Linked DNA regions of Salipiger sp. CCB-MM3. The protein of the gene in region 1 interacts with the protein of each later gene in a pairwise test. Links are inferred from orthologs where the notes say so. Each region holds a gene or a part of one and is shown on either strand. Other genes may lie near its edges.

Region 1 (4,577 bases):
CTGGCGCTCAGAACCCCAAAAGCCCGGCCAGCGGCAGCAGCGCGAGCATCATGCCAAAGCTGCCCCAGCCGCCCGCATCGCCCTCCTCTTCCTCCGGCTCAGGTGCGTCCTCCTCCACCAGCGTCTCCGGCAGCAACATGTCGAGGGAGACCGCCGCTTCGATCTCCTCCGCCGCGCTCCCGTCGATCTCGGCCAGCACGGGCGCGAAGGCCTCGCTCGGTTGCAGGTCGCGGATCACCACCTGCATGATCTCGCGCGGGTCCAGATCGACCTCCAGCACGCCGTCCGCATAGACCTCTTCGGCATTGAGGCTCTGCACATCGGGCACAGAGCCGGTGTCTCCAACAGCCTCCCCCTCGGCCACGCCAAGCACGGTAATTTCCATCGCGCCGAAACCGCTCACCAGCCCCGACAGATCGAGATCCGACACGCTTGCCGCATCGCTTTGCGACATCAGATAGAGCACCATCTCGCCCGATCCGGCAAAGGCATGCACTGTCACCGCCCCAGCTTCGGCGTCGGTGTCGTCATCGCCGGCGACAAAATCCAACAAGGTCTTACCGGGCAGCGCGCTGGCCATCATTGCAAACATCTCGCCGGGCACCGTGGCGGCCTCGAAGGTAAACCCGGTCGACAGGGCGTTCGCGGTGTTCTGGATCAGCGGCCAGACATGCGCCTGATCGACCCCGGCGAGGATGAACTCCTCGACGATCTGCAGCATCTCCTGCGCCTGAAACAGCCCGTAGTCGCTTGCACGGTCGAGACCCTGTGTCGACTTGAAGTTCCACTCTGTGACATGGATCTCGAGGTGCTCGAACCCCGCGTGCTCGAGCCAAGTGTTCTGGATGGTCTCGAGCGCATAGGATCGGCTGGCCTCTGTCCCTCGGGCGTAGACATGGGTGACGATCCCGTCGAGCGCATCGCGCTCTGCCTCGGTCTCGAACCCCATCTGCACCAAGGCGTTGGTCACCTCGGACCAATTGACCTCGCCGCTGCCGCGGATATTGGCCTCGCTCAGCCCGGCATTGGGGTAGAGCGCTGTCAGATCGGCGATGACCTCCTCGGCGTCCCATCCCTCGTAGCTTTCGGAAAGGTTCGAGAACCCGTAGTTCTGCCCCATCTGCGCCAAGACGCGGATGCCCGAAGTGTCGATCCCCTGCACCTCGGCCACCAGCGCCAGTTCGTCGGCGATGATCTCGGCCATGTCCGTGGCGAGGCGACCGTATTCCACCGCCGTCATCTCGCCCGAGCCCCAGTATTCGTTGCCGATCTCCAGCGCCGCGATCTCTGCCGCGCCGTAGCCACCCGACGCGAGATCATGCACGAAGTCGCGCAGCACCTCCTCGTCGATATCCGGCAGGCGGTTGCCGGTCTCGTCGCGCACATCCGAAAGCTGGTCGCGTGTCGGCAGCACGATGGTCACCGCGTGGCCGGTCTGGGCGGCGTAGCCCATGAACTCCGACAGCGGAATGAAGGTGGTTTCCGCGCCGGTCATCGCATGGCTTGCCAGCGTCGCATCGGGATCGGCCAGATCGAAATAATACTCGGTCAGCGACCCGCCGGGATAGCGCAGGCCCGTGACCCCAAGCTGCGAGACCGCTTCGGCATAAGACCCCGTGCCGGTCATCTCGCCGCGCGGCGCGAGGATATTGCCTCCGAACAGCGCTGCGCCGACGGGCGCGCCGGTGGCCGCAAGGGCAAGGGGCAGACTATCGACCATGGCATTCTCCGGGCAAGTCGCCACGCAGGCAGGCCCGCAGCGGCACCAAGGTGCCGCAGGCCGCGCACGCTCAGCGAAGATCAGGAAAACCGGGGAAAACTCGCTCGAACCGATCAGCCAGCGAGGCCGCGGATCGGACACAGGCCCGGCAGGCGGGCAAAAAGACGGGCGGGTACGCCGAAAGCGCCGGTCCCCGCGTCAGAGGGAGGCCGAATGGTCGCTCGTTTTGCGTGTATGCGTAGAGAGGCCGCAAAATCTGCGGCACCGTCGTGATTTGGAAAAGCTATTTTCTACTAGGCTGAAAGGCGCAAAACCCCACGGCGCCCTGCAATCTAGGGTAGTGTGTCCGATGCGGTCCTGCAAGCGCGATTGTGCCAGGATCACCGCATGCGCAGGTCTCTGCCAGCCCGCGCCTATGGCACGGGCTGCCGTCCGAGTTTGCAGCGGGTGGCGTCAGGCCGCGGCACTGACCCCAATGGCATCGAGCATCTGCCCGGTCGAGGTGACGCCGCCGCAGGTGGCGGCGATCCACTGCATGGCCATGTCGTGTTTCGCGCGGTCGAAATCGGCCTGCGCGTCGGCCACGGCAAAAGGTTCGATATCGCGCTGGAAGGCCTCGGTCGCGGTGCACAGACAGCCGATATGGGCGTAGATCCCAGTGATCATCAGCTGGTCTCGGCCCCGCGCGCGCAGCAGCGTCTCGAGGTTGGAGCGCTGGAAGGCGCTGTAGCGGTGCTTGACCAGAACGTTGTCTTCCGGCGCGGGCGCAAGATCGGGAAGGATCGCTTCATGCTCGGGTTTTGCCGCCATGCCCGGCCCCCAGAGATCGGCTTGCAGACCCCGGTCGGGCCGGAACTGATTGCCCTTTTGCGCGGTGTAGAACACCGGGATACCCGCCGCGCGCGCCCCCGCGATCAGCCGGGCGATATTGGCCACCGCCGGCCGCAGCGGCGCATCGTCGGGGTATGGCGCGCAGAAATACCGCTGCATGTCGTGTACCAGCAGGGCGAGGCGATCACGCTCCGGCGCAAAAGGCGCGCGGGCCGCGGGCAGTTCGGCGGCGGTGGGAAGCGGATAGGGAGCAATTCCGGGCAGGGCCATCGTGGTCAGTCTTTCAGTGTCAGGTCAGGTTGAGGGCGGCATCCGGCGCGAGGCCGAAAGCGCTCAGCATGGCGCCGAACTTGGCGCCGGTCTCACGGGTTTCGCTGTCGGGGTCCGAGCCGGGCACGATGCCGGCCCCGGCGTAGAGCCGCGCGTGCGTCCCCTGCAGTTCGGCGCAGCGGATTGCCACATGCCACGCCCCATCGCCGCGGGCGTCGCACCAGCCCACAGCCCCGGCGTAGAAGTCACGCTGCACCGGCTCAAGCTGGCGGATCAGCTCGGCCGCGGGATCGCGCGGCAAGCCGCAGACCGCGGGGGTCGGATGCAGACAGGCGGCCAGCACGGGGGCGGGCTGATCCTTTTCGCGCAGCTGTCCCGCGATGCGCGTACCAAGATGCCACATGCTGCCCGTCGAGGTGATGCAAGTGCCCTCGGGCGCGCCAAGGGTGCGGCAGAGCGGTGCCAGCGTGTCGAGGATGAACTCGACCACCAGCGCATGTTCGCGCTGGTCCTTCTCGGATCCTGCGAGCGCCTCGGCGGCGGCACGGTCCTCGCGGGCATCGGTGCTGCGGCGCGCCGACCCTGCCAGCGGATGCGAGAGGATCTCCGCGCCGCGCTTGTCCAGCAGCAGCTCGGGCGTGCCCCCCACGAGGTGCCGCCCGCCGGGCAGCGCCACGTCAAAGGCGGTGACCGCGGGGTCAGCGGCGAGCCGGGCGAGCAATCCGGCGCGGTCGATGGGACGCGTGCTTTCAAGCCTCAGGGTCCGGGCCAGCACCACTTTTTCGAGCGCGGGGTTGGCCTGCATCTCGGCCAGCGCGGCGGCGACCGCCGCAGCATAGTCCCGCGCCTGCGGCTCCGGAGTCAGGCGCAGCTGGCCCGTTGGCGCGGGCGCGCCCACAGGCAGGTGCCCGCCCTGCGCCTCGGCGCTCCAGAGGCAATCCTCCGCCGCCCGGTCGAACGGCAGGGCGCCGCCGATCATCCCGCCCTGCGGCAGAGCCGCCAGCGCCGGTGCCAGCCGCGCGCCGAGACTCGCCGCATCGCCGCGCGGCACGGGCTGCAGGGGGCCGCGCGCGATGCGTGTGTCGCGACCGTTCAGAAAGGCAAGGCCCGGGCCGGGCAACTCGGGACGGGTGTCGAAATGCGTGAGAGGGCGCGTCATCAGTCCTCCTCCATCATGACCGTTACGGATCTGGGTGGCTTGGAGGCTGACCGACTCGAAGAGAGCCGCTTGGCTGCCGGGGGCGTGGTACGCAATCAGGAGGGGAGTAGGCAAGTAAATAAGTCGGGAATTACCGTGCCTGCGCGACATTCCGCAATCCGGTCTTACGCCCGCCCCATTCGGGACACGCCGCGCGACATGAAAAGGCCCCCCGCGATCACGCGCGAGGCCTTTGGTTCGGCACTGAACGCGGGGTCAGGCGATACGCTCGCCGGTGCCCGGATTGAAGTAGGAGACCTTGCCCAGATCGAAGGCGAAGGTATGGGCGCTGCCCGGCTTGGCCTCGGTCTCGGCATGCAGGCGTGCGGTCACCTGTTTGCCGCCCAGCGTGGTCATCACGTAGGTGTCGGCGCCCGCGGGCTCGACGATTTCGACTTGGCATTCGGCCTGCTGCACCGCCGTGCCGCTGCGGAAGCCCGGCTCCGAAATGTCCTCGGGGCGCAGGCCGAGGATCACATCCTCGGGCAGACCCGCCGCGCCGGGATCGGTCAGCACGATGGGCGCCGCGCCGTCGCGGGCGATCTCGATCTGCGTGCC
Region 2 (4,767 bases), on another replicon or contig:
GCGTTGACCTCCTGCACCGCCCACTGCTGCTCGGACGCGGTCAGCGTCGGCACTTCGGCGAGCGTTTCCGCCTCAAGCGCGGCGGTGAGGAACGCCGCCAGCCGGTGCAGATGCGCGCGGGCGTCTTCGGCGGTGTAGAGCGCCGGATTGCTGTCGATCTCCAGTGACAGCGAGGTGGTCGCGTCGCCGCGGAAGGTGGCGGTGATGTCATCCACCGCTCCCGCGCCGAGGATGTGCAGATGCGCCTCGAGCCCGGCAAAGCGCGGCGGCATGTCGAAGGGCTGTACGTTGATCATCGGCCCGTAGAGCCGCGCGTCGATGGCGGTGCGGCGCATATCGCGGCGCAGCTGTTCCGAGCGGTAACGCCCGTGCTTGCGCAGCGCGGCAAGGCGCTGTGCCTCGGCCTTCAGAAGGCCCTCAAGCGGCGCATCCTCGTCCGGCGCGCAGCGGTAGGGCAGCACGTTCATCCACATGCAGGGCACGCGGGCGGCCTTGGAGCCCATGCGGGCCATGAACGGCAGGCCATAGACCCGCTCGCCGCTGCCCGAGACGCGCGAGAAATAGGCCGCGCTCAGCACGGTCAGCGCATCGGGCCAGCCAACGCCAGCGGATTTGGCGCGCGCCTTCAGCGCGGTGCAGACCTCTAGCGGCAGATCGAGCCGCGCGCGGTCGAAACGGGTGGAGGTCACGGCGCGGCCCTCGGCGGGCCCGGCGACGGTTTCCAGCCCGCGCATCTCGCCGCGCCAAAAGGCCCCGTCCTCGGCGCGCCGGTCCGAGGCGCGATAGGCGTCTGCATCCTCAAGCACCGGCTCCAGCCCCGGAAAGGCGGAGGGCGCGGGCTTGTCCAGCGTCTCGGCGGAATAGATCTCGCCCACCCGGTTGGTCAGCAGCACGATGCCAAAACCGTCGGTGGCCAGATGGTGAATGCGCTCGTACCAGAAGGCCCGGTCCGGCCCAAGGAGGTAGAGCGCGAAATGCCCGGCCTGCTCGGCGGCGAGATCAACCGCACGGCCACTGTCGGCCTGCATCCGCGCCAGAGCCTCGCCCGCCGGATCGTCCTGCGCCGACAGATCGACCACTTCGAGCCGCAGCCCCTGCTCGGCCAGCCACTGCCGGGGCGCGCCCTCCACCATGCCGAAGCGCAGGCGCAGCGCCGGTGTCTGCGCGACAGCGGCATCAAAAGCGCGGGTAAATCGGGCGACATCGAGCGGGCCGCAAAGTTCGATATACTGCCCGCAGTTGAAGATCGGGTTCGCGCGGTCGAGCGCCTGCGCGTACCAAAGCCCTTCCTGCGCCTCGGTCAGCGGGAAGGCCTGCGCCGCGGCCGCCATGTCAGGCCCCCGCGCGCTGCGCGGCGACCACGCCCCACCAGGCGCCGAAGGTCTGATGCTCCCAAATCTCCGAAAGATCGCCCTCTTCGCCCTCGTCCTGCCATGTCATCACCAGCGACATCAGGCGCATGGAATCGAGCCCCAGATCGAAGAGGTTGGCCTCATCGGTGATCTCTTCGGGGGCGATCTCCAGCGCTTCGGCGATATCGGCGCGCATCTTGTCCTTACTGAGGCTCATGCGGCGTCTCCTTTGTTCAGGTAATTGTCTTTCAGCGCCGCGCGCAGTGCCTTGCGGCTGACTTTGCCCACGGCGGTGGTCTGGAACTCGGGCACAAAGACGATCTGGTCGGGCACCTTGAACTCGGCGATGCCGCGACCGCGGACAAAGGCCTTGAGGTCTTTGGACTGCACGTCCCCCGCTTCCGCGCGCACCACGAAAGCGCAGGTCTTCTCGCCAAGGAACTTGTCGGGCAGCGCCACGACGGCGGCATCGAAAACCCCTTCATGGGCGATCAGGTGATCTTCGACCTCTTCGGCAGAGATCTTCTCGCCCGCGCGGTTGATGTGATCGCCAGCGCGGCCGCGCACCTCGAGGTAGCCGCCGGGCAGACGCCGCACCACATCGCCGGTGCGGTAAAAGCCGTCGGGGGTGAAGCTGCGGGCGTTGGCCGAAGGCTCGGCGTGGTAGCCCCGGATCGTGTAGGGCCCGCGGGTGTAGAGATTGCCGGGCTCGCCCTCGGGCACCGGCTTGCCGTCGTCGTCGAGCACCAACACCTCGTCGTGGGGGCTGATCGGGCGGCCCTGGGTGTTGATGATCATCTCTTCGGGATCGTCGAGACGGGTGTAATTCACCAGCCCCTCGGCCATGCCAAAGACCTGCTGCAGCGTGCAGCCCAGCACCGGGCGCACTTTCGCCGCCGCCTCGGGGATGAATTTCGCGCCGCCGACGCCCAGAACCTCGAGGCTCGACAAATCGTGTTTGCTGCGCGGCGCGGCCTGCATCCACAGCAGCGCCAGCGGCGGCACAAGGCCGGTGATCGTCACACCATGTTCGGCGATCAGCCGGAAGGCGATATCGGGCTGCGGGTTCGGGCTCATGACCACGGTGCCGCCCACATGCAGCACGCCAAGATAGCCGGGCGAACTCATCGGGAAGTTATGCGCCGCGGGCAGCGCGCAGAGATAGACGCTGCGCGCGCTCAGCCCGCAGATCTCGGCCGAGGCGCGGACGCTATAGAGATAATCGTCATGGGTGCGCGGGATCAGCTTCGGCAGGCCAGTGGAGCCGCCGGAGATCTGCAGAAAGGCCACCGCCTGCGGATCGCGCGGCACCGGGGCGCTCAGCCCCTCCCCGCCCAGCGCGTCAAACGCGGTGAACTCGCCGGGATCGCCCGCGACGATCACATGCTCGACGCCCTCGACCTCGGCCAGCACGCGGCGGGCAAGCGGCAGATAATCGAACCCGTCGTGCCGGTCAGCGACCACATAGGCGCGCGCGCCGGATTTGGCGGCGAGATGGAGCACCTCGGTCTCGCGGTGCGCGGGCAGCGCGTAGACCGGGATCAGCCCCGCATAGAAGAGACCGAAGGCTGCGGCGAGGAACTCGGCCCGGTTCGGCATCTGCAGCAGCACCCGCTCGCCCGGCTCCAGCCCCAGTTCGGCAAAGCCCTCGGCTGCGATCCGGGCGCGGCGCGCCAGTTCGGCATAGCTCCAACGGGCCTCACCGGCGATCACGGCCATGCGCTCGGGATACGCCTGCGCCAGCCGGTCGAGCATCTGACCGAAGGTTTCGCCCTGCCAATAGCCCTTTTCGACGTAGGTTTGCGCCAGTTTCTCGGGCCAAATTTGCTCGGGGGTCGTCATGCTCGATGCTCCGGCTTTGCAATGCAGGGTGGCGCGGCGCGCGCCGTTCCTTCGCGCTATCAATCACTACAAATTTGGTCAACTTACAATACCGTGTATTTTGATCAGGTATTGATCCGCGAGAAACCGCCTGACAAATCGAGGAAATTTTTGAGGTGCCACAGGCCGTCAGCTGTCGAGCCGCGCAATCCGCTCGCGGGCCGCTTCGGCCATGAAGTCGACGAAGAGGCGGATCTTGGGGTCCTGCAGCTTTCTGTGCAGGAAGAGGCAGCCAAAGGTCGACGGCAGCGGTGGCGTTGTGGGCAGCACTTCGACCAGCGCGCCGCTGCCCAGGTGGCGCGCCACCTCCAGCCGTGGTCGATTGGCGATTCCATGCCCCTCCAGCGCCCAGGCGGTCAGCACATCGCCGTCGTCGGCATCGAACCGGCCGGCGACCTCAAGACGGCGTAGCCCGGTCTCGGTCTTCAGTTGCCAGAAGTATTCGGGCGAGCGCGGGTAGCGCAGCAACAGGCAGTTGTGCCGCCCGCCCAGAAGGTCCTCGGGCGTTTCGGGCATGCCGCGCTTTTCGAGATAGGAGGGCGCTGCGCAAAGCACGCGCGGGCAGTCGTAGATCTGTCGCAGCTTGAAGTTGGAATCCTTCGCCACCCCCAGGAAGAATGCCACATCCAGCCGCTCTGCCATCAGGTCGACCTGCCGGTCCGACAGGCGCATCTGCACTTGCACCTCGGGGTATTTCTCAGTGAAGGCGGGCACCAGCGGCGCGATGATCCGGCGTCCGATGCCAAGCGGCGCGGTCACGCGCACCGCCCCGCGAGGTGTTTCCGAGAAATTGGCCACCACCGCTTCGGCCTCATCGACCGAGGCCAGCACCGTCTTGGCCTGATCGTAGAACACCCGCCCCACCTCTGTCGGGCTGATGGAGCGTGTGGTGCGGTTGAACAGGCGCACGCCAAGGCGGCTTTCGAGTTCCTTGATCCGCTTGCTGGCCACCGCGGGCGTCAGCCGCAGGTCGCGCCCGCCCGAGGTGATGCTGCCCAGTTCGACCACCCGGACAAAGACCCGCAGGCTTTCGATATATTGCATTGCTGACCTCCGTGCCCCCGGCATACTACGGCGGGCGACAGATTATTATCAACAATCCGTATAAAGTCCTTGGCGAAACCACGCGTATTCAGAGAGAGTGCGCGCTGCTAGCGTCCCCCTCCGTAAACCCAGCCACATGCTCAGCCACGGAGGGATGCATGACGCACCGGAGCGAGATCCGTTTTCTGCTCAACGGGAGGACCGTGAGCCTGCCTCAGGTTCCGGCGACGCAGACCCTGCTCGATTTCCTGCGGCTTGATCGTCGCCTCACCGGCACCAAGGAAGGCTGCGCCGAGGGTGACTGCGGGGCCTGCACCGTGCTGGTCGGGCGTCTGCATGAGGGCGCATTGCGATATGAGGCGGTCAACGCCTGCATCCGCTTCGTCGCCTCGCTCGATGGCTGCCACGTGGTGACGGTCGAGCACCTCACGGGCCCGGACGGCGCGCTGCACCCGGTGCAGCGGGCGATGGTCGAGCATCACGGCGCGCA

The links.
Region 2: the proteins of AYJ57_RS22330 (region 1) and AYJ57_RS16030 interact in binary tests that used the Escherichia coli proteins (3 or more experiments, as listed by UniProt). The link is inferred for Salipiger sp. CCB-MM3 from one-to-one orthologs.

What each region holds. Positions count from the first base shown.
Region 1 is NZ_CP014598.1:93,386-97,962, forward strand. The notes cover bases 998-3,763. They hold AYJ57_RS22330 (isochorismatase family protein), read right to left. Parts: upstream 2,822-3,763; coding sequence 2,174-2,821; downstream 998-2,173. Other genes in these bases: AYJ57_RS22325 (hypothetical protein), read right to left, coding at 998-1,720; AYJ57_RS22335 (isochorismate synthase), read right to left, coding at 2,841-3,763. Outside these bases: more of AYJ57_RS22325, read right to left, coding at 8-997; more of AYJ57_RS22335, read right to left, coding at 3,764-3,980; AYJ57_RS22340 (ABC transporter ATP-binding protein), read right to left, coding at 4,236-4,577. UniProt on the Escherichia coli protein: Involved in the biosynthesis of the siderophore enterobactin (enterochelin), which is a macrocyclic trimeric lactone of N-(2,3-dihydroxybenzoyl)-serine.
Region 2 is NZ_CP014596.1:466,712-471,478, forward strand. Bases 881-3,836 are described here. They hold AYJ57_RS16030 ((2,3-dihydroxybenzoyl)adenylate synthase), read right to left. Parts: upstream 3,195-3,836; coding sequence 1,566-3,194; downstream 881-1,565. Other genes in these bases: AYJ57_RS16020 (non-ribosomal peptide synthetase), read right to left, coding at 881-1,331; AYJ57_RS16025 (phosphopantetheine-binding protein), read right to left, coding at 1,333-1,569; AYJ57_RS16035 (LysR family transcriptional regulator), read right to left, coding at 3,363-3,836. In the rest of the region: more of AYJ57_RS16020, read right to left, coding at 1-880; more of AYJ57_RS16035, read right to left, coding at 3,837-4,277; xdhA (xanthine dehydrogenase small subunit), read left to right, coding at 4,436-4,767. UniProt on the Escherichia coli protein: Involved in the biosynthesis of the siderophore enterobactin (enterochelin), which is a macrocyclic trimeric lactone of N-(2,3-dihydroxybenzoyl)-serine.